4 regions of the Paenibacillus sp. NPDC056579 genome follow, and region 1 is predicted to be linked to each of the others. Evidence: riboswitches for the same ligand, from Rfam matches in the RefSeq annotation. Region 1 holds a riboswitch; each other region holds the start of a gene.

Evidence for each region. A riboswitch is a leader RNA that binds a small molecule or an ion and turns the genes downstream of it on or off. The one in region 1 is predicted to bind cyclic di-AMP.
Region 2: linked by a shared signal. The riboswitch ahead of ACFQ88_RS27855 (hypothetical protein) and the one ahead of ACFQ88_RS19565 (KamA family radical SAM protein) in region 1 are both predicted to bind cyclic di-AMP.
Region 3: linked by a shared signal. The riboswitch ahead of ACFQ88_RS09390 (C40 family peptidase) and the one ahead of ACFQ88_RS19565 (KamA family radical SAM protein) in region 1 are both predicted to bind cyclic di-AMP.
Region 4: linked by a shared signal. The riboswitch ahead of ACFQ88_RS35125 (TrkH family potassium uptake protein) and the one ahead of ACFQ88_RS19565 (KamA family radical SAM protein) in region 1 are both predicted to bind cyclic di-AMP.

The regions. Positions count from the first base shown of each region.
Region 1 is NZ_JBHTVD010000004.1:619,476-624,834, forward strand. It holds gene ACFQ88_RS19555 (alpha/beta fold hydrolase) at 364-1,185, opposite strand; gene ACFQ88_RS19560 (Lrp/AsnC family transcriptional regulator) at 1,334-1,798, shown strand; gene ACFQ88_RS19565 (KamA family radical SAM protein) at 2,146-3,324, opposite strand; cyclic di-AMP (ydaO/yuaA leader) riboswitch at 3,451-3,597, opposite strand; gene ehuB (ectoine/hydroxyectoine ABC transporter substrate-binding protein EhuB) at 3,970-4,878, shown strand; gene ehuC (ectoine/hydroxyectoine ABC transporter permease subunit EhuC) at 4,915-5,359, shown strand, end outside.
Region 2 is NZ_JBHTVD010000008.1:236,785-242,143, forward strand. It holds gene kdpB (potassium-transporting ATPase subunit KdpB) at 1-196, opposite strand, end outside; gene kdpA (potassium-transporting ATPase subunit KdpA) at 218-1,897, opposite strand; gene ACFQ88_RS27850 (potassium-transporting ATPase subunit F) at 1,926-2,003, opposite strand; gene ACFQ88_RS27855 (hypothetical protein) at 2,188-2,601, opposite strand; cyclic di-AMP (ydaO/yuaA leader) riboswitch at 2,726-2,909, opposite strand; cyclic di-AMP (ydaO/yuaA leader) riboswitch at 3,053-3,268, opposite strand; cyclic di-AMP (ydaO/yuaA leader) riboswitch at 3,605-3,773, shown strand; gene ACFQ88_RS27860 (hypothetical protein) at 3,886-4,344, shown strand; gene ACFQ88_RS27865 (M48 family metallopeptidase) at 4,750-5,359, shown strand, end outside.
Region 3 is NZ_JBHTVD010000002.1:425,569-430,927, forward strand. It holds gene ACFQ88_RS09375 (NAD-dependent epimerase/dehydratase family protein) at 191-1,060, opposite strand; gene ACFQ88_RS09380 (aldo/keto reductase) at 1,108-2,088, opposite strand; gene ACFQ88_RS09385 (DUF441 domain-containing protein) at 2,313-2,762, shown strand; cyclic di-AMP (ydaO/yuaA leader) riboswitch at 2,839-2,991, shown strand; gene ACFQ88_RS09390 (C40 family peptidase) at 2,995-3,831, shown strand; partial or broken gene ACFQ88_RS09395 (fibronectin type III-like domain-contianing protein) at 4,111-4,404, shown strand; gene ACFQ88_RS09400 (hypothetical protein) at 4,492-4,728, shown strand.
Region 4 is NZ_JBHTVD010000015.1:35,374-40,732, reverse strand. It holds gene uvrC (excinuclease ABC subunit UvrC) at 1-44, shown strand, start outside; gene ACFQ88_RS35130 (CPBP family intramembrane glutamic endopeptidase) at 242-1,894, opposite strand; cyclic di-AMP (ydaO/yuaA leader) riboswitch at 2,152-2,297, shown strand; gene ACFQ88_RS35125 (TrkH family potassium uptake protein) at 2,356-3,708, shown strand; gene ACFQ88_RS35120 (potassium channel family protein) at 3,720-4,394, shown strand; gene ACFQ88_RS35115 (cation:proton antiporter) at 4,424-5,359, shown strand, end outside.

The DNA.
Region 1 (5,359 bases):
TCGGTAAAAATATATCAAGTTTTGTAAAGATATATCATTCCTTTCATTTTCGCGAATTGTTACAATGAAACACAGAATAGAGCGCTTACTTTGTAGTTATGGAAAAGGTGATGTTAGTGAACGTAGTTAATGAAGGGGTCCATCTTTTATGGAAACAAGTGATTGAACAAAAGGAGACTGAACAAAACAAGAAACAGCTTGCCAGTGGCAGCTGCTCCATACCATGTCCTAGATTACCTCCGTATTAATAACAACCGGTCTCTGTTGCTTACCAATTATATCGCCATGGAGGGTATCGTAAACACTCGTATGATTTTGTCAATCTAGGTGTTAGAGTTTGTTGTCAATTCTTGCTTACAAACTTTATTTTACTTGCAGGAACTCGAGCACGGCACTGAGGAATTCAGTTGGATACTCCACATTGGATAGATGAACTGCGGGCAATACGAGCAGCTTTGCGTCAGGTACGGTCTTGGCGATTAATTCACCATGCTCGGGAAGCGTCACCGTATCATTCTGCCCTGTGATAACCAATGTCGGACTGCTGATTAGTGCGGCAGTCCGGCGCATATCCATGTCGCGGATAGCAGCCCAACTTCCTGCGATTCCCTGTGGACGAGTAGCAAGCACCATCTCGCGAAATGAGGTGACGTGCTGGTTCTCCGACTCCAACATATGCGAAGGGAACCAGTTCTTGATGAACATATCTGCAAATTCGGGTAGTTTTCCCGGTTCCAGTACGGAGGTAATCAAGCCCTGCCATTGCTCTGCTGGCCCTAGATAAGAGGAGGTATTACTCAGAATGAGCCGGTCGATCCGTTCCGGAGCGTATATACCCAGCCATTGCGCAACGGCGCCGCCGAGCGACAGCCCGAGGAAATGCACTCGGTCGATCTGAAGTACGTCAAGCAGCTCGATAACATCCCTTCCCAATCTGTCGAACGAATACGGACCGTCGGGCGTATCCGAGTCGCCATGCCCCCGATAGTCGTAGCGAAGAACGCGGAAATGCTTTGAAAGTTCGGAAATTTGCCCATCCCACATGTTCATAGAGGTTGCGATGGAGTTCGCAAGCACGAGTACCGGCTTGTCGACCAATCCATCAATTCTGTAAGCAATCCGAACACCGTCTACGGTCGTAAAATAGTTTACCCCTTTAGTCCTTCTTGTTTCGTTTACTGTCATTGTTCTCAGTCTCCCTTACTGGTTTATAGTGACATTTTAGGGGAACCGATCTACAATTTAAATAAGAAGAGTAAGGAGTTTGGGGGTTAAAAACTTATTTCTATCGTTGTTTCCGAGTCAAACTTTATAAATTTGAGGTGATCTGTTCATGGACCATATCGATCTAAAGATACTGTCCATTCTTCATGATAATGCCAGAATTACGGTTTCTGAGATGAGTCGAATGATTGCCATGTCACAACCGGCTGTAACCGAACGGCTTCGGAAATTGGAGGAACAGGAGGTCATAACGGGTTATCGTGCTGAGATTTCTGCGTCCAAGCTGGGCAAGTATACAACTGCGTTTGTACTGTTCAAGTCGAATAACTGCAAGGAATTCGAAGCTTTCAGCGAAGCGGCTCCTGAAATCGTCGATTTCTACAGAACCAGTGGAGAGTATAATTATATGCTGAAGGTTGTAACAGAAACAGGTGAGTCATTGGAAGCCTTCCTAGAAGCTTGCAACGCATTTGGATTTTCAACGACCCTTGTGGTTCTTTCCACTCGTTTCGAGGATAAAAGTCTTGTGGCGAGCCATGAAGCATCAAGTTCCCTAAATAATTTATTGAAATAACTTATGCTGGGATATCCGGAGCTGATAGCAACCTCTTTGACGGACATGTCCGGATCGTTCAAAAGCATCTGTTTGCTGGCTTGAATTCTACACTTTGTAATATAGGTGATAGGGGACAGCTTGGATGCAAGGGTTGTATGTAAAAGGATAGATAGTTTAATAGTCAGTAATAAGCAGGTTGCCCAGCAACCTGCTTATTTATTGGACTAAAGGGCTGCGTTACGATAAGTATTTTATAAGTGCTTCAGCCCAAGCCTTGGGGTGTAAAATATTAACAACACGAACGCGACCTAATTCAAAATCAGCTTATCCTGACGGTTTAACTCTAGCGCCAAACGAGCCGGCCGTTACGCATTCCGAAATGCTCTCAAATCTTGCGGCATATCCGGAAGCTCATTTACGGATACGACAGCTTCCGTCTTTTTACTGGGCTTGATCCAGAAATTTTCGCTGCCAGGGAGATCGTCAAACCAAGCGGCATCATCCGGGCAATCGAGCACCATAAATTTACCGTACTGTTCATCACGCGACTGATGGTATTTTAAATATGCCTTCCCATTCTCGATGGCTACGATCTCGATCTTCCCAGAGGTATGGCTCATGGATAGACGAACACGCTTGCCTAAACCGGATGTCCGCGCCTTAGCTTCTTCAACTATCCGATATACTTGCTGCAAAGGCAGCACAAATTCCTTATTACCAGCTACCGGGCGATTGATAAAGAAATAATAGGGCGTGACACCTGCCCATGACAATTGATCCAATAGTTCTCCAAGTACGGCCGGATCATCGTTAATGCCCTTAAGCACAGGTGTTTGATTCACAACTATGGCTCCAGACTCATGCAGCGCTTGAAACCCTTTCCTTGCCTCCTCAGTGATTTCCCTAGGATGATTAATATGAGCCATTACATAAATGCGCTTTTCCGGCGTTGAATATTCACGAATCGTCTCAAGCAGCTCCTCGTCTTCATATATCCGCATGGGGTTGAAAACAGGGATTTTCGATCCGAGCCGGATTATCTTCACATGGTCCAGCTCACGCAACCGTTGTATAATCCCCCTTAGCTTTGGCGTAGCCAGAATTAAGCTGTCTCCGCCGGTTAGCAGCACATTATTGATGTCTGGATGCTTGGCGATATAACGAAGCCCCGGCTCCACATCCGACAGCGCTTCCTTCACGTCATTACGGAAAAGCCGCTTTCGGAAGCAGTACCGGCAATAAGAGCCGCACACCTCCGAAACAATGAGAAGCGCCGTTGTACGATATTTGTGCTGGCAGCCGGGGACGACATAATTGGTATCTTCATCGGATGCATCCCAACGTCCGTATTCCAAGAGCTCTCCTTCGTTCGGAATGACCAGCTTACGAATCGGATCGTCAGGATCGCTCCAATCGATGAGGTTAAGATAATAATCATTGACCCGAAACACGAATTTTTCTGTGATTTGCTTGAGCCGGTTCCTTTCTTGCTCCGGTATCCACTTGATCCTGTCAATATCGGTGATGTACTTCGGCTGAGGCATTGCGATTCCTCCTTGTATTTGAAAAATAAAAATGACCCTGTAAGCAAAGGGACATACACCTTTGCCTGTTCAGGGCCAAAATAAAAAGACCCAAATAAGGGTCTCGTAACACCGATATATCGGAACTATTGACCCATCTACTGCTGACGAGGTTAGCTGACGGACTTGGGAAAGATGGTTCCCTACGATACTGTTAGAGCATCGATTCGCCCCTAAAAAAATTGGTTCCCCCGCTTTCCGATTGGAGAATCGGAAATTAAGCGTGTCTTTATTATACGGATGATAAGTAAGAGGGTCAACCTGATAATGAAAATTAAATTATTCTTAACACAGTGATTTTTTTAAATTTCATTGACTAAAACCGCGATATTCGAAATGAATTAGCAATATCACAAGATTTAGAAGTAAAAATAACCATAATCATTTGAATATGACGATTATTGAACCAAAATGACAATTTGTATTTATCAGGAATCCTGAGGATAGGGGAGGATTTTTCCATATATCGGCTCTAATCTGGGATATCGGTAGGAGAGGGGGGCTCAAGTGACCTGAGGGGACTAGAACAGAGGTGAGTATAGTATTAGGACCATGTTACCCTTATATGGGGCCCCAAACAAGCAACAAATTGAAGGGAGCGCACGAATGAAAAGAGGGTTAAGAATACTACTTGCAGTTCTGCTCAGTTCAGTAGCTGTCGCCGGCTGCAGCAAAGACAACGCGAAACCGGTCAACGGAGGAACGGCTGGGAATGTTCAGCAGAGTGCAGGGGAATCTACGCTGGATAAGGCAAAGAAACAAGGGTTCATCACCGTCGGTTTCGCTAATGAAAAGCCGTATGCTTATGCCACCCCAGATGGGAAGCTGACGGGAGAAGCCGTGGAAGTAGCAAGAACCATAATAACAAAGCTCGGGATCAAAGAGATGAACGGGGTATTGACCGAGTTCGGTTCATTAATCCCAGGTTTGAAAGCAGAGCGCTTCGATATTATTACAGCCGGTATGTTCGTTACTCCGGAGCGCGGCAAGGAAGTGCTGTTTGCCAATCCGGAGTACAGTATTGGCGAAGCGATTGCCGTTCAAAAAGGAAATCCGAAGGGGATCCACAGCTACAAAGATATTGCCTCCAAGCAGGATGTGAAGGTAGCTGTAATGGTTGGCGCAATTGAAGAGCAATATTTAACCAAATCAGGTGTAGCTAAAAATCAAATCGTCACAGTACCTGATCAGCCGTCAGCGATCTCGGCCCTGCAATCCGACCGGGTACAGGTTGTCACGATGACAGGTCCTTCTCTTCAGGCGATGCTGGATTCAGCCAAAGACGATAAGCTTGAACGCGTTAAAGACTTCGAACAGCCTACGGTAGACGGAAAAAGCGTACGGGGGTATGGAGCAGCGGCGTTTCGGATGGGTGACGATGACTTTGTAAAAGCTTACAACGAGGAATTGGAGAAGCTGAAATCCTCCGGAGAGCTGCTTACTATTCTAATACCCTTCGGTTTTACCGAAGAGGAGCTCCCCGGCAAAATGACTGCCACGGAGCTGACTAAATAGCAGTCTGGTTAACAACAATGGAAGGCGATGATGTTGATGGTTGAACTGCTTCCGGCTCTATGGAGAGGAACGGTCATTACCATAGAAGTAACCTGCCTCTCAACCGTTGCTGCTCTTGTTCTTGCCATAGCAGCGGGATTGGCAAGGTTGTCTCCGCTGCGGCCGCTTCAATGGATCACCGCCCTTTATGTAGAAACGTTCCGAGGTACTTCCTTGCTTGTACAACTATTCTGGCTCTATTTCGCATTTCCGCTGCTGCTGGATATTCGTGTAAATGCCATGACGGCAGCTGTGCTAGCGCTTGGGCTGAATTACGGCGCATATGGCTCCGAAATTGTCCGAAGCTCTATTCTTGCCATACCTCGAGGTCAGACGGAAGCGTCCATTGCCCTTAATATGACTCCATGGATGCGGATGCGTCGTATCATCGGTCCGCAGGCATTGGCAATGGCACTGCCATCCTTCGGAAATCTTCAAATAG
Region 2 (5,359 bases), on a different contig from region 1:
TGAGACTGAAGCCGATACTATCCGTGCCGAAGTAGCCCGGGAACAAGACCATCAGCAAGACGATGAACGTTCCGACCTCGACGACGAACATGACGGGATTTTTCATCATTGTGAGCGGGTTCAGCTTGATGAAGCTGTCTTTGATGGCGCTCGCGACGATATCTCCGGTTAGCAATTTTTTTCTATTCGCACTCATATTGTTGTTCCACCTTTTCTATTAACGGATCGTGAGATGCTCGGCAATAGGGCCAAGCACAATCGCCGGCAGGAAGGTCAGCGCGCCGATGATCAGTACCGTACCTACGAGAATTCCAACAAACAGGCCGTTATCCGTACGGAACGTGCCGATCGTCTCCGGAACCCATTGCTTGCGAAGCATGGAGCCTGCGGCGGCGAGCAGCGCGATCATGGAAATGTAGCGGCCGAACAGCATGACAAGCCCCGTTGAAATATTCCAGAACGGCGTATTGTCGCCAAGACCTTCAAAGCCCGAGCCGTTGTTGGCAGCGGATGAAACATATTCATACAGCACCTGCGAGATGCCATGGAACGTAGGATTGGTGATCGCTGCTTTTCCAACCTCGGTAACAAGAGCGAGAGCCGTAGGTGCAAGGATAATGAACGGGTGCGCCAGGATGGCGATGGCGATCAGCTTCATCTCGCGCGCTTCGATTTTGCGTCCCAAAAACTCCGGCGTGCGCCCGACCATCAAACCGGCCAGGAAGACGGCCAATATCGCATACATCAGCATGTTCACCAGTCCGACGCCCTTGCCGCCGAATACGCAGTTGAGCATCATCAGAGCCAGCGGAGTAATGCCGCCAAGCGGTGTCAGCGTATCGTGCATGTTATTGACGGAGCCTGTTGTCGCAGCAGTAGTAACGGTAGTAAAGAGCGCGGACTGCGCGATGCCGAACCGGACCTCTTTGCCCTCCATGCTGCCTTGCGACGCGTCGATGCCAAGCCGGTTCATGACCGGATTGCCGTTCGATTCCGATACGTAAACAAGCGATAAGAACAGCAGGAACAAAATCATCATCGCTGAGAAAATAACCCAGCCCTGCTTGCGGTTTTTGGCGAACAACCCGTACGTGTAAGGCAAGGCGGCGGCCAGCGACCACATGGACAATATTTCAATGACATTGGTCAGCGGACGCGGATTCTCGAAAGGATGAGCCGAGTTGACTCCGAAGAATCCTCCGCCGTTCGTGCCCAAATGCTTGATCGATTCTAAGGATGCGACAGGACCGATAGCGATTTGCTGCTCCTGACCCCCGAGACCGGTGACGGTGATGGTAGGCTGCAGTGTTTGCGGAACTTGAAGCGCCACCAGCGCCAGCGTAATGACAAATGCAAACGGTAGGAAGACGCGCGTATGAGCCTTCACGAAATCCTCGAAAAAGTTGCCGATCGTCGTTCCTTTGCTCGTAATCGCGCGGACAAACGCTATCGCTACGCACAGTCCGGTCGCCGCCGAGGTAAACATCATCATCATGATGACGGCCATTTGCGAGAAATAGGATAGTCCGGTCTCACCGCTGTAATGCTGCAAATTCGTATTGGTCATGAAGCTGATGACCGTGTTGAAGGAGAGTGTCTCCTCCATATTGTCGATCCCGTTCGGATTCATCGGGAGAAATTTTTGGATCCGCAATATCAGGTAGCTTATAGCCACAAGAACGATATTGGTCGCAATGAAGCTGAATCCGTACGTCTTCCAGGTCATCCCTTTAGGGTCTTTCAGACCGATCAGGGCGAATATCGGCTTTTCAATGAAGGAGAACCATTTATCGGTTCCGTTCGCTTCATTCCGAAATACGTTATACAGGTACGTGCCCAAAGGCTTAACAAGCAGTACCAGGATTACTATCACGACGGCAATTTGCAAGATGCCCATAGCTCAAAAAAGCCTCCTTAGGTTGCTCCTAAAATTTTTCAGGATAGATCAGCGCATACACAAGATATAGAAAGATAAACAAAGTAAAAATCGCAACGACTATCATTTTCGCTCACTCTCCGGTTCCTGAATCACTCTGCCGCACCAGGATAAAAAACCGCTGAACAGTGCGTAAGTGACGGCCAGCGTCAATACCATATACAGATCCAACATCGGTATCCCTCCAAAGCTTTCAATAGTAAGGTAAGGCATTCCCCGCATTCCGGTCTCAGCCTCCAGTTAAGGCTCTACTATTCCGGCCGCTGCGAGGCTAGCAAGAAAGATACATCGTGACTATTCGTATGAATCACAAAGCTGGCTCCAAGAGCTCTATAAATCAGCCTGGGATTGACGGAATGCGTAATGACGTAAATCGGCTCCGAGGTCCACATATGGCACACCCGGATATAGCGGCAGCACAAGTTCAGGCTGCTTTCGAACAAGTACACTTTACCTACGGGAAGCTCGGGCATCGCCCATGTTCTCTCCTCGGTAGTATCTACCAGAATAAAATGCTTTACTCCGATTTCCTCCAGCCTCGCTGCTTCCGACTTGCTGTTGACAAGTGCTGCGAAAGGAAGCTTCTGCAGCATTAATTTGCGGATGAAGGCTTCGCCTGTTTTGTTCGAGGCTGCAACCAGAATGAACTGCTGGCGTTGTTCCATACGACTCCTCCTACTTCGGTCAGAAAGAGAAGGCAACAAAAAAGAAGCCTGCAGGCTAGAGAAGAACTCTTCCCGTGGCTTCTTAAGGCACAGTGAATGAACCGTGTCTTATCGCACGACAATCGTTGCCTCTCTCGATACGCTTACGAGGTTAGCTGCCGGATTCGGGCGTGAGAGTCGCCCTACACGAGAGCATGCGCTAGCCTGCTCCTGTGATTCACCCCAATGGAAGCCCGATGGAAAAGTAGCTTTCGAGCTTCCGGTGGTTCCCCCGTTCCTTCCTATGAAGGACTCAGCGAAAAAGATGCAAAATATGGTTGGAAAACATCATGTTTGTACTTTCGGACAGAAAAAAGCCACAGAGGTCTAAGCCCTGTGGTCGCCGGTTCCGATCACAAGCTTCATCATCCTCTCTTCTTTGACAGCCCATATGCCTATTAAAAGGATAAGATAGCTGCCTTTCCAACGCTTACGAGGTTAGCTGCCGGATTCGGGCGGTGAGAGTCGCCCTACCCATGAGCATTTTGTGAAAAATTCTCATAGGATTCACCCCAGTGTCGACGTATCGGCAGCTCTCACACCGCCTTAACGCAACACGATTTTTGGTTCCCCCGCTTTCCTTGTGTCACAATATATAGGACAAAAGGAAACTCAGCGATTCGATAGTGGAAACTTTGTATGTCGATTCATGAGTTGAATCATACGCCGGACGCTTGTTACTGTAAAGAAACCCTGCATGCGAAATGGGGAACTTAAGGGGGATTCATGCGGCAAACAAGAATCAGATCTCGAAAATTCTCCATATAGCTTCGTTTATCTTGCGTTTTCTCCAAAAATGTGAGAATCAGCGAATAATGAAGCATTCGGAACGATATTCGCTGTCTTATCCCAATGATTTCGTTTTCATGTGCAATTCCCGTCAAAATATTGGAAATAATCGCCGGATTCCGGTTTTACATTACTTGGGTTTGGGAGTAAGATTCATTTCAACAACAGCATAATGCAAGCTTTAACGTTGAACTCCCGAATAGGGGAAGCGGGGGAACCAATCGAAGCCGCAGCAAGCAGCTTCAAGGGGTGAATCTTGGGACATTAGCTTCTATTGTTCCTGAGTAGGACACTCTCAAGTCCGAATCCGACAGCTAACCTCGTAAACGTGATTGAGAGAGAACCGCGACCGCAAGCTTATTTTACTGTGTAAAGAAGCCCGGAAGCAGAGTTTCTCTGCTCCTGAGGCTTTTTTGTGCTGTTCTATCCTAAAACTATAAGAGGAGATATGCCGTCATGATGAAATTATCGGATCCATTACCCCGTATGGGTGAACAAGAGGTATCTGAGTTCAAAATCGGCCATATGGAATTGTTTCGCTTTGATTGTAAATGGATTGAAAACCGGATTCAGACGGATTGCCGCGACTGTACATGCGGCTTGCTCAAGCTGTCCAGCGGCAGTGTATCCGGCTGGGCCGAATATATGGTTCCGGCATCAGAGAGGGCTACAGGCGACTTCGCCCGGTGGGCTTCCGTATTTACAATGCTGAAAGGCCTTACCATTCCTGAAGCATTACGCTACATCCAGAGCAGGAACGAGTCCTGGGGACCGATAAGAAGAGCTTTGGCGGAAACCGCCTTATCCGATCTCGCGGACCACTTGCACAATCCGTCGAGGCTGCACGAGCAGCAAGACCGGTCGCTGGAACGCGCCTTCTTGATTGAACGCTCGCAGGCTTATTTCGGATATTAAGGCTTGAGAAACCGGAGGAATCCGCCTCAATGAGCCTTCTGTTCGCAGCACTTTGCTTATCGGTGTTCATTGGGAAAGAATTGACTGGAGGTATATATGATAAAAGCAATTGTCACGGATGTACGACCGCATCAGCCGAAAAAATGCGCAGGCTGCGTTTGGGGAAGGTGGGACGGAATTAAGCAATATTGCTCCAGGGTCAACTGCATCAAGCGGATGAAAGCAGAGAAGAAGTAAGACGTGTCCATAAAATTCTGTTTTAATTTGGAAATTCCCTGTGATAAAATAGCGGTGTTTGCGGATGTTTCTATATATAGAAGCTCCGTAGAACCCGATTGCGAGGAAAGAAGGGCTCCGCCTTTCCGATCAGTCGGATTTATATTACGGGGGGCGTAGGGAAAGCCGATGAAATCTCGCTTGGTGCATGAAAATGAAACTACATTGTACACGGTTTGTGTAATCATCAGTATCTTAATTTATGTCAGTTTGATCGTATCCATTATAGGCATTGTGTACATCTTGATCGGATTGGCTGTCGCGCTTCTATTGCATGGGCTTATGGTTGCGGGGATCCGCAGCTCAGGAGTCAAATTAACGGAGCGGCAGTTTCCGATTGTTTATGAGAAAGTGCAGCAGCTAAGCAGCAGTATGGGTCTCAAAAACGCTCCGGACGTGTTCATCGTCCAGTCCGGCGGGATCTTAAACGCGTTTGCGACGCGGTTTTTCGGACGCAGCTTTGTCGTGCTTTATTCCGATATTTTCGAGCTGATCGAGCAGGGCAACGACGAGGAATTAACCTTCGTCATAGCCCATGAGCTGGCTCATCTGCAGCGCAAGCATGTGTCGAAGCAGATGCTGATTTTTCCCGCAATGTGGATCCCATTCCTGGGCAACGCCTATTCCAGAGCATGCGAGTATACGTGCGACCGTATTGCGACGGCTTACACAGGCAATGCGAATGCGGCCATTCGCGCATTGACGGTGCTCGCGGTCGGCAAGCAGCTGTTTAACCGGA
Region 3 (5,359 bases), on a different contig from region 1:
GTAAAAGATATCCAAATTGATCGGCGTTGAAGCCTGAGGGTTTTGATTTTTTGGCCCGTATTGCCGGAACCGCTGTGGAACAATACATCATTTACGTCGACTTTCCGGCGTGAAAAACAAAGACTTCAGTCCGCTTGTTTCGGCAAGCGTTCTGAAGTCTTTTTATCACTATAGTTTATAAAATTCCGATCTACTGCTCCATAATCTTATACTGCTGCTCCCATCCAAGCAGCTCTTTGACCTTGACGTTGGACAGCAGGGATCGTCTGCCTTCCAACGGGAGGCGGATGTCCTTCACGCCGGGGAGGTAAGTATTCACCAGCTCCTGCGTAGGGAGGCTCGATGAGCTGTCGTCGGCAGCGAGAATAAGCGGCTGCGCACCGAGGCCGTCCTTCTCGATAGCAAGACGGCAGGCGGAGGCGACATCCCTTGCGTCGATGTAAGACCATAGGATGCGCTTACGGCTTTCGGGCTGATCGAAGCTTGCCTTGACGCCGGCGTACGTTTCCGGCACCAAGATGTTGCCGAGACGGAAGCTGACGACCTGCATCCCGGTGCGGCGATGGAACGCCTCCGCGGTCACCTCGTTGACGACCTTGGATAGGCCGTAACTATCCTCCGGCAGCTGCGGATGCGTTTCGTCCACAGGCAAATAGCTTGGCTCGAAAAACTCGCTGGCAAAGCAGATGCCGTAAGACGATTCGCTGGAGGCGAGTACGACTTTGCCGATCTGCAAATTGGCGGCTGCCTCCAATATGTTGTAGGTGCTCATCACATTGTTGCGGAAGCACACCTCGTTCGGATGCGTATAGGCCTGAGGGATGGCGGCGAAATGCACAATCCCTGCCGCCTCCTTGTGGTTTCTTGAAGAGAAGGGGGCCAATGCGTTGTGTACCTGTCCCAAATCGTTTAAATCGGTGATGATCGTCTGGCAGAGCGGCTCTTCAGGAGCTTTCACATCCAGATTAATCACTTCATAGCCGTGATCTATGAAATGCTTAACAATCCACCGTCCGGCTTTGCCGCTGCCGCCCGTAATGATGATGCGTTGCTTGCTCATGCTGTTCCTCCTTAGAATTGTCCGGTGTAGGGATCCGTATTAAGCCATTACCAGGCGTACGCTCTTGGCGCATCGCCTCCGGGACCCGGGAAAATCTCGTACAGACGCTTCAGCACATCTTCGCTCAGCTGAATGTCCACGACGCGGAGCGTGTCCTGGAATTGCTCCAGCGTACGCGGTCCGATGATCGGCGCGGTCATCGCAGGATGAACCAGCGTCCAAGCCAGGGCTACGTTGGCCTCGCTTTCGCCAAGCTCCCTGCACAGCTTGCTAAACGATTCCAGCTGCCCGCGGCGGGCTTCTGCGCGAGACTGATTGCGGGCGCTGCGTGAGCCGGCCGCCGGATTCAGCGCGTTGCCTCCGAGCAATCCGCCGTCCAGCGGGCTCCATGCAATGACGCCGATGCCGAATTCCTCGGCTGCCGGCAGCACCTCAAGCTCGGGCAGTCTGCACAGCAGGCTGTACTTGTGCTGCTCCGACACAAGTCCCAGGAAGTGGCGGTTTTTGGCCTCGTATTGGGCCTTGACCAAGTCCCGTCCCGCGAAGTTGCTTGCGCCGACATAGCCGATTTTGCCTTGATGAATATGTACCAGGAACGCTTCCCACAGCTCTTCCCAGGCGACATTCCGGTCGACGTGGTGCATTTGGTACAGCTCGATATGATCGGTTTGCAGCCGCTTAAGCGATGCTTCGAGATGGCGGCGAATTTTATAGGCAGAGAGACCTCGGCCTGCGTTAGGTCCATCGTTCGGATCTTCCATGTCTCCATATACTTTGGTAGCCAATACAACCTTCTCCCGGCGTCCGCCGCCTTGGGCGAACCAGCGTCCGATGATTTCCTCGGTTCTGCCTCTTGAACCTACGCCGCCGTATACATTGGCCGTATCAAAAAATTGCACTCCTGCATCCACCGCAGCGTCCATGATCCGGAACGCTTCCGCTTCTTCCGTATCGACACCGAAATTCATAGTTCCGAGACAAAGCCTGCTCACCTTTAATCCGGAACGTCCCAAATAAGTGTACTCCATTACAAATACCTCCTTATTTTAGAAAAATGCGGTTACTGACAACCCCATCATAACGCTCCTTGTCTGTTTTTAACAGTACGCAATAATAGGTGAGATAGGCAACAGAGAGGAATTAAGTTACCTCCAAGTAAGTGGGTGACTTAGTCCTATGTGCCTCTGTATTTTCGCGTCCGAATCGTGTATGATGAGAAAGATTGTCGATTCCCGTACCCTAAGGAGATGTTATGTCTCAGATTGATATGCCTTCCGTCGTGCTTTTAATTTTTGCGGCCCTCGGGATTTTAAGCAGCAATAATTCCATTACGGTTGCGGTCGTGTTCTTACTGCTGCTGCGTGTCATGAATTTGCATCAGGCGTTCCCATGGATCGAAAAATACGGGTTGACTATTGGCATCGCCGTGCTGACGATAGGGATCATGGCCCCGCTGGCCAGCGGCAAAATTTCGGTGCAAACGCTGTATGAAACGTTTTTTCACTGGAAATCCCTCATTGCGGTTGCAGTAGGCGTGCTGGTGGCATATTTGGGCGGCCGCGGCGCCATACTGATGACGAATCAGCCGACGGTTGTCACCGGGATTTTGCTCGGGACGATTCTCGGTGTGGCTTTCTTGAAGGGGGTTCCTGTCGGCCCCTTGATCGCAGCGGGGATTTTATCGTTGCTTTTCGGAAAATAAATGCAATAAAGCGCTCTCTTACCCTCACAACAGAGAATGGGGCAACGAACCATGTAGAAGTGTAACAGAGCAGCGTTCAAAAAAAATGCCGAATCGACGCAGCACAAGTGCTCGTACGGGGGACTTCTTTATTTGGGGTGAATAGTTGCTTGGCCCAGTGCCTAAGCAAGTAGGGGAAACCTCTTCCCTAACCCGTCAACTAACCTCGGAGGCTCATAGGAGGACATTGGTTTTGAAATGGATTGGTAAAGCGTTTGTTTTCTCATGCGCATTTCTTTCGTGCGCGCTATTTTCTGCCGTACATGCCGATGCGGCTCCGCAGGACAGCGTGAAGATTCAGGTCAACGACAAGCTGGTCGATTTTCCCGAAGCAAAGCCTGTCGTCGATGCCAGCTCGCAGCTGCAAGTCCCGTTTCGCCCTTTGATGGAGAACCTTGGCTATCAGGTGGATTGGGCCATGGACGGAAAAGAAGTTAAAGTGTCGATGAAAAAAGGCGATAAGACGCTATCGCTAAAGACGGGAGATTCCTTCGTCGTTCTCGACGGGAAGAAAGTGAATACAAGTTCCATGATCGGCATGGCGCAGGGCAGCGTCTATATTCCGCTTCGGTTCGTCTCGGAAACGCTGGGCAACCTTGTCCAATGGGACCAGGACAATCAACTCGCCATCGTGGGCGATGACGGCAAATATCATGCGCCGGCTTGGTACAAGCCCAAAACGAACGCCATGCTGGATTTCGCCAAAGGCTATCTGGGCACCCGATATGTCTGGGGAGGCGAAACACCGGGAGGGTTCGACTGCTCGGGATTCGTAAGATTCGTGTTCGCGCAAACGCGGGGAATCGATCTTCCGCGAACTTCTACGGAAATCTTCTACACCGCGGGCACAGCTGTTGCGGTTCCGCAGCCGGGGGATCTCGTTTACTTTGATAAATCAGGTCCTGCGCACATCGGAATTTATCTGGGCAACGGACAGTTTATCTCCGCTACTTCGTCCCATGGCGTCCGCATCGATTCCATCTACAGCTCTTACTGGAGCTCCAGGTACATTGGTGCTAAAAGCATATAATGCATACAAGCAGGCTGCTGCGGCGGCCTGTTTTTTTTATATTCGGGCTCCACGCAAAGTATATGATGACTTCGAAGCCAAAGCTCCGCTTTGTGAGGTTATTACCACATAGCCGTGCGATCGAAACACCTCTTGCACCCAAGGGGTGTTTTTTGCTGTATAGCTTTCTTCATGCAGGCAACTCTAGAGCTATGGGTGGACTCCATTCAAGAAGCGATTATGGTCGCGCTGCCGATGATTTTTATCGGCTCACTCATTACGCTTAATTTTATTCCGGGAATGCCCGATTTGACGCCTAAGGCGGTACAGCAGCCTGACGGACAGGTGAAGGTTACATGCAGCATCGAAAATACGGGAAGCATGTACGGGCAAGAAGTGGTGCAGCTGTATGTGCACGATGAAGAGTGCAAGTGGGTGCGTCCGGAGAAGGAGCTGAAGGCGTTCGCCAAGCTCGGGCTTCAACCGGGAGAGAAGCGGTAAGTAGGCTTCCTGCTGGAGGAGAGGGATTTCTCCTATTACAACACCAAATATAACAAATGGGTTGCGGAAAGCGGCTATTTCCAAATCGCCGTCGGCAGCTCGTCGAGAGACATTCGCATTCGTGAGCGGCTGCATTGCGATTTCGGAAGGGAAGAGGTATCCTTCCATAAGTTCAGTTTATTGGGCGACTGGCTGAGCCACCCGAAAGCAAAGATCGTTCTTGAAGGCTGCTTCGAGGACATGAACCGCCACATCAGTAACAAAATCCGCCTGGACGACGAGTTCGTCGGCTTCTGGGGTGATTTCCCGGCCATTAAGGTCATTCAAATGTTCGGGCAAGCCTGGTTCAAGGACCGGTCCCCGGATCTGGTCATAGAGCAGCTCATTGAGCAGTTTAACCGCGGGCAGCAGGCTTAACGAAATACCATTTTAAGGTCGCGTACAAACCGGTTCCGGTTTTGCGCGGCTTTTTTACCCCGCGCGTGATGTGCGGGTTTAAACGAAGACCCGGCCGTTGGCCGGGTTTTTGCTATTGATAAACCCATTTTGCTCGAAAATGTATAGCGGGGAGGTCGATATCTTCGTGAGGAGCAGCGATAACGATCTATGGTTTTTTGAAAGTACGGTTGGAAAGCGACAAATGAACCATGCTCCGGAGGAAGTATCTCATCGCGATACCACTGTCACTACATTCCAGCTTCATGGGTTTTCGTTTTGCTAACCCCATTTCGTTAGTAAGCTCAGCTGTTGAGGATTGTCCTCTGTTGAGTTGTTGCGGACCTAGAGTCCGTTATTTTATCAAAAATGGCTCTATTATCAGGGTGATCGGACAACAGATCCTTTATTTTGCCAAAATACACCTTGTTTGGTGGGGAAATATCCAAATAACGGATTCACTGTCCGATCGTACTCCAAAAGCAGCAGCTTTTCAGGAAATAACGGATTTCCTGTCCGATAGCCTGCCCACAGCGCATCGATAGGCGGGGACGTGCCTGCCTCCATGACAGTTTCCTCGGATTTCTTCCCGGACACTAGTCCAATAGAGCTT
Region 4 (5,359 bases), on a different contig from region 1:
AGGATGACCAGATGTCTCCGATTGAAGCGACGGAACCAATCTAAGCGAGCAAAAAGCATGCAGCCGAACCGGAAGGGGAGCGGGCACGACACGCCGTCCCCGAATCGGCGAATGCTGCAGAGAATCAAGTAAAAAGGCCGAAAGGTTATCAGGCAGATCGAGATTCAATCTGCAGGAGCACCTTTCGGCCTTTTTGACATGTATTGAGCCAAATCTCCACTTAGTGGGGAAATTTTGCACTTTATCCGTTCAATTCGGGGGAGACGATGCGCCGGCCGGGGCCGATCGTCCGGTGCAGCCATGCAACAGCCCAGCCGATAAGGGCGGGCAGTACGATGTAAAACAGGCCTACTGCCGTTATTGCCGTGCTGCCCAAATCGAGCAGCGACAATCCCATCAAGATGCTGTCCATAGCCGCATGGGCGAGCATGACGGTCAGGAAGCCGTATTTCAAGAAGGCGTAGCCGAAGATGATCCCAATAATCGTTACCTCGATAAAGCGTGTGTAAACGGGATAAATCGGGTACTGGGTATGGCTCAGCGCCCAGATCATGCTCGGGAGCAGCACCGCGGCGAACCGGTTGCGCGTCAGCTTCATGAAGAAGGCGATGCCGAACAGCCGGTATACAGCTTCCTCGGAAATCGCGGCAGCCCATGCCATCAGCGGGAAAAAGGCGGGCGCTGCCATGTTGAGCACCGAGTCGGACGGGTCATTGACCGCCCATACGTCGAAGTATTCTCCTGCAACAAAGAACAGGCTTTGCTGGATTCCGAGGATGAACAAGCATAGCAGGTAGCCTCTGCTCGTTGCGACAGCCATTTGATGGCCGAACGTGGCGTCCTTCCACACGGGCCATGTCACCCAACCTAACCGCTGCCACATGTAGCGGCCGGACAAGAAGGAAAAGTAGACGCTAACAGCCATCAACGCGATGAACACATTAAGGAACCACAGGTTGAACATCGCTTCCCATTGGGAAGGGCCTTCGGAATGCATCGTCCGGAAGGCAGGCACCATATTGAAGTTATTGCCGATATAAATGGCCAAGAATACAAAGGTCATAAACAGTCCGCGTCGGAACGTGATTTCTTTGCGGTATCGGATCACGATAATGAAGGCGGCTACAGCCATAATCAAGGAAACGCCCATACTGATGCGGGTCATGAAGGAAGCATTGTCATTTTGCTTCTCCTGCCACTCTGCGAAGGAAGCTGGGATGCTGAACGCGGGATGGAAGGAGACGACTTTGCCGCCGGCTACGGCGAGCTGCAATTGCAGAGTGGATTCTCCAATCTTCTTGTCGATGCTTTCATAGATGATTTCTGCGCCCCAAACTCCCTCGCTCCGACGGTCTTGAGGCGTTTGCTCTAGCCGGGTAAACTCGCCGATCGAGTAGCCTTGTTCTTTGATCGTCTGCTCGATCAAAGCCCGGGTATCGGCCGAGCCCGAAGCGACGGTCTGCTGCTTGGCCGACGGGGAGGTGTAGGCGTTCCATCCGAGAATATGCAAATTGGTGAAATTGACGTCAATGTAGTAGGTGGTTCGAGATGCGGGGTCATTGATCTCAACCTCGAAATAATCGATCGGATAGTCGGCAAACCGTTTCAAATAGTCGTCCAGCAGCTGCTCCTTTTGCAAATAGCCGCTTCGTTCCGTATGGGATTGAAACAGGGTGCTTGTACGATAATCGGGCGATAAGGAGAAGCGCTCCCGGACAAATCGAACGGCCGCCTCTGCCGCGGCCTGCTTCGTTACGGAGGGCTGCTGAGAGCCCAGATCGGGTTCATTCCTTGCATGCTGCAGCCATAGGGACCCCAGAGCTACCGATACGTATAACAAAATACCTATAAGGGCCAGCTTCAACAGGGAGGATTCGAAATAACGTTTCAGCATGGAATAACTCCTTGGATTGGAATGGATGCCGCTTAACAAAGGATACGGATATCAAGTTTATACATTGTATTCCATAAACTTAGCATACATGCCCACCGAAAATCCAATGATTAGAAGCGTTAGGACGGGCAAAACGGTGAAAAGCAGAGCGATAATAGGGTCCGCAGTAAATCCGCCAATGTTATATTCGAATAATTCGTCAATTTCGAGCAAAAGTGACTTTGTGCTTCCCGGGAAAGAGGATTATAATTCTTATCAATTGAATAAAGCCGAATTTCTTATTGAAAACGGGGGAACCATGTGTAGTAAGGGGTGAATTCGTTTCCACTTCAGTAGTGGTACGATAGGATACCTGTACATCCGAATCCGACAGCTAACCTCGTAGGCTTATGACAGGAACCTGTAGACATTGGGTTTCCCGTGTCTTTTTTTGTTGTCTGAAAATCATGATGAGGTGAAAGATGAAAGCAACAGCAAGGAAATTTGAGCTAACCCCGCCGCAAATACTGGTCATCGGCTTTGCAGCGATTATTCTGATCGGGGCTACGCTGCTATCCCTGCCTATAGCTTCGGCTACGGGACGGCCGCTGCCTTTTCTGGATGCATTGTTCACGGCGACCTCAGCTACTTGCGTAACCGGACTGGTCGTAGTCGATACCGGCACTTTTTTTACGAAATTCGGGCAGATCGTCATTATCGTGTTGATTCAAGTCGGCGGTCTTGGCTTCATGACCATGGCGACGCTGTTTGCTTTTGCGCTGAAAAAAAGGATTTCGCTTAAAGAGAGGCTGATCCTTCAGGAAGCGATGAACCAAGGGAGCATGGAAGGCATTGTCCGCCTGATCCGCAAAGTGATCCAATATTCTCTTACCATAGAATTGGTTGCGGCGATTTTGTTCTCCATTCGCTGGTCATTCGATTTGGGACCGGCCAAAGGGATCTATTTCGGGATATGGCACGCGATTTCGTTTTTCAACAACGCAGGGTTCGATCTGTTCGGGTCGGTCTCCGGGCCGTTCAGCAGCTTGACCTCGTATGTGGACGATCCGCTGGTCAATGTCGTATCCATGGGATTGATTATTTTGGGCGGCATCGGCTTCGTGGTGATGTCGGATGTTATGGACTACAAACGGCATAAACGGCTGTCGCTGCATTCCAAAGTGGTGCTTAGCGCGACCGGTGCGCTTATATTGGTGGGTGCTCTAGTTATTTTCATCTTTGAGTTCACCAATCCGAAAACGTTGGGACCGTTGACTTGGAGCGGCAAAGTTTTGGGTTCGTTCTTCCAATCGGTAACACCGAGAACGGCGGGAGCCAATACGCTCGATTTGGCGGGCTTGCGGCAGGCCAGCCAATTTTTCATCATCATTCTGATGTTTATCGGGGCGTCACCTGGATCGACGGGAGGCGGGATCAAGACTACCACCTTCACAACGCTGATCGGTGCCATCATAGCGATGATACGGGGCAAGGAGGATATTGTCCTGTTCCATTACCGGCTGGGTAAAGACCGGATATTGAAAGCCATTACGCTGACGATGATCGCATTATTCCTCGTTATTGCTGTGGCGATGATTTTGTCTACAACGGAGGATCATCCGTTCCTAATGATCTTGTTCGAGGTGACGTCCGCTTTCGGAACCGTCGGCTTGACCATGGGCTTGACGACCGATCTGAGCGTGGTCGGGAAAATATTGATTGCACTTATGATGTTTGTCGGCCGTCTGGGACCGTTGACGTTGGCTTACGCGTTGGGACCTAAGGCGGAGAAGGAGCTATACAGATACCCGGAAGGGAAAATCACCATTGGATAGGGGAACCGTAAATGAAACGTAGTCAGTACGCAGTTATCGGGTTGGGGAGATTCGGATCCAGTCTGGCGCAGGAATTGATCAATCTGGGTTATGAGGTTTTGGGAATCGATAAGGATGAAGAAGCGGTCGAGGAAATGAGCAATATTTTGACGCACGTCGTCGTTGCCGATTCTACCGATGAAGAGGTGCTTCGGGCGTTGGGCATCCGCAATTTCGACTGTGCCATCGTCTCCATCGGAGACGACATTCAATCGAGCATTTTGACTGCTATTTTACTGAAGGATATCGGCGTGAAAATGGTGGTCACCAAGGCGCTGTCCGAGCTTCACGGCAAGGTGCTGAACAAGATCGGGGTCGACCGGGTGATTTATCCGGAGCGGGATATGGGCATCCGTGTCGCTCACCAGCTTGTGTCGCCCAATTTGCTCGATTACATCGAGCTGTCGAAGGACTACACGATCGCCGAGCTTGTCGTGCCAAGGCGTCTCGCAGGCCGCTCCTTGAGAGAGCTTGACCCTCGCGCCAAGTACGGATGCAGTGTCGTGGCGATCAACAAGCAGCACGGCGTAATCATTGCGCCGACGGCGAGCGATACGTTAGAGGAAAAGGATGTTATGGTTATTATCGGAACGAACGATCAAATCGAGCTGTTCCAAAATGAAGTTATCGGACGGGTAACCGCGTAGGTTAATCAAGCGAAACGGAGTGCACTTAGATGAGCGGCGAAGTCACCGAAATGATTCATCATGTATTGTTCTTATTAATTTTCATATTAGCTATGGGTGTTCTTTTCGGAAGACTTTCGAGCTGGCTGAGGCTGCCCGATGTCGCCTTGTTTCTGGTCGCCGGCATCATCGTCGGACAAGGGCTTCATTTGGTTACGGAGAGCAGCAGCTCTTTTTTGAACCAGTTCATCCTGACGATCGGTTCGGCGCTTATATTGTTTGACGGGGGACGCAATATCCGGCTGTCGGGGTTGAGAAAGGTATGGATTACGGTCGCTCTCCTGAGCGTACCGGGGGTGCTGATTACATGCGGGATCGTAGCCGTCACCGCGCATTGGCTGCTTGGCATTCCGATGATCTATGCCGTCCTGCTCGGGGCCATCATCTCGTCGACGGATCCGGCTACTTTGATTCCGGTATTTAAGCAGGTTCGCATCCGCACCAAAGTAAGAGAAACGGTCGAAAGCGAATCGGCCTTCAATGACGCGACCGGCTCCATCCTTACGTTCACTGTGCTTGCGATTGTGACCGGTACGCAGACGTTCTCCGTCTCAGCCAGCATTATCGAATTTGTGAAAACGGCTGCGGGCGGCATTGTCGTCGGTGCGGTTGTAGGCTTTCTGATCGTTTTCTTGACGGGCCATCTGAAGCTGGGCTGGTTTCGGGATTACGCCACGATCGCAATGGTCGTTACGGCTCTTGGAGCTTATTGGCTGGGAGACACACTGCATGTCAGCGGATTTATGGCGACGTTCACGGCGGGTCTCATCTGGGGGAATGCGGATGTGTTCAAAATCAAGCTGGAGGACAAGCTTCACGAGATCGGCCACTTCAGCGAGAACATGACCGTTATTATGCGGATGCTCATTTTTATCCTGCTTGGCAGCCAAGTCAACTTTCAGGTCATACTGGCCAATTTATGGCCT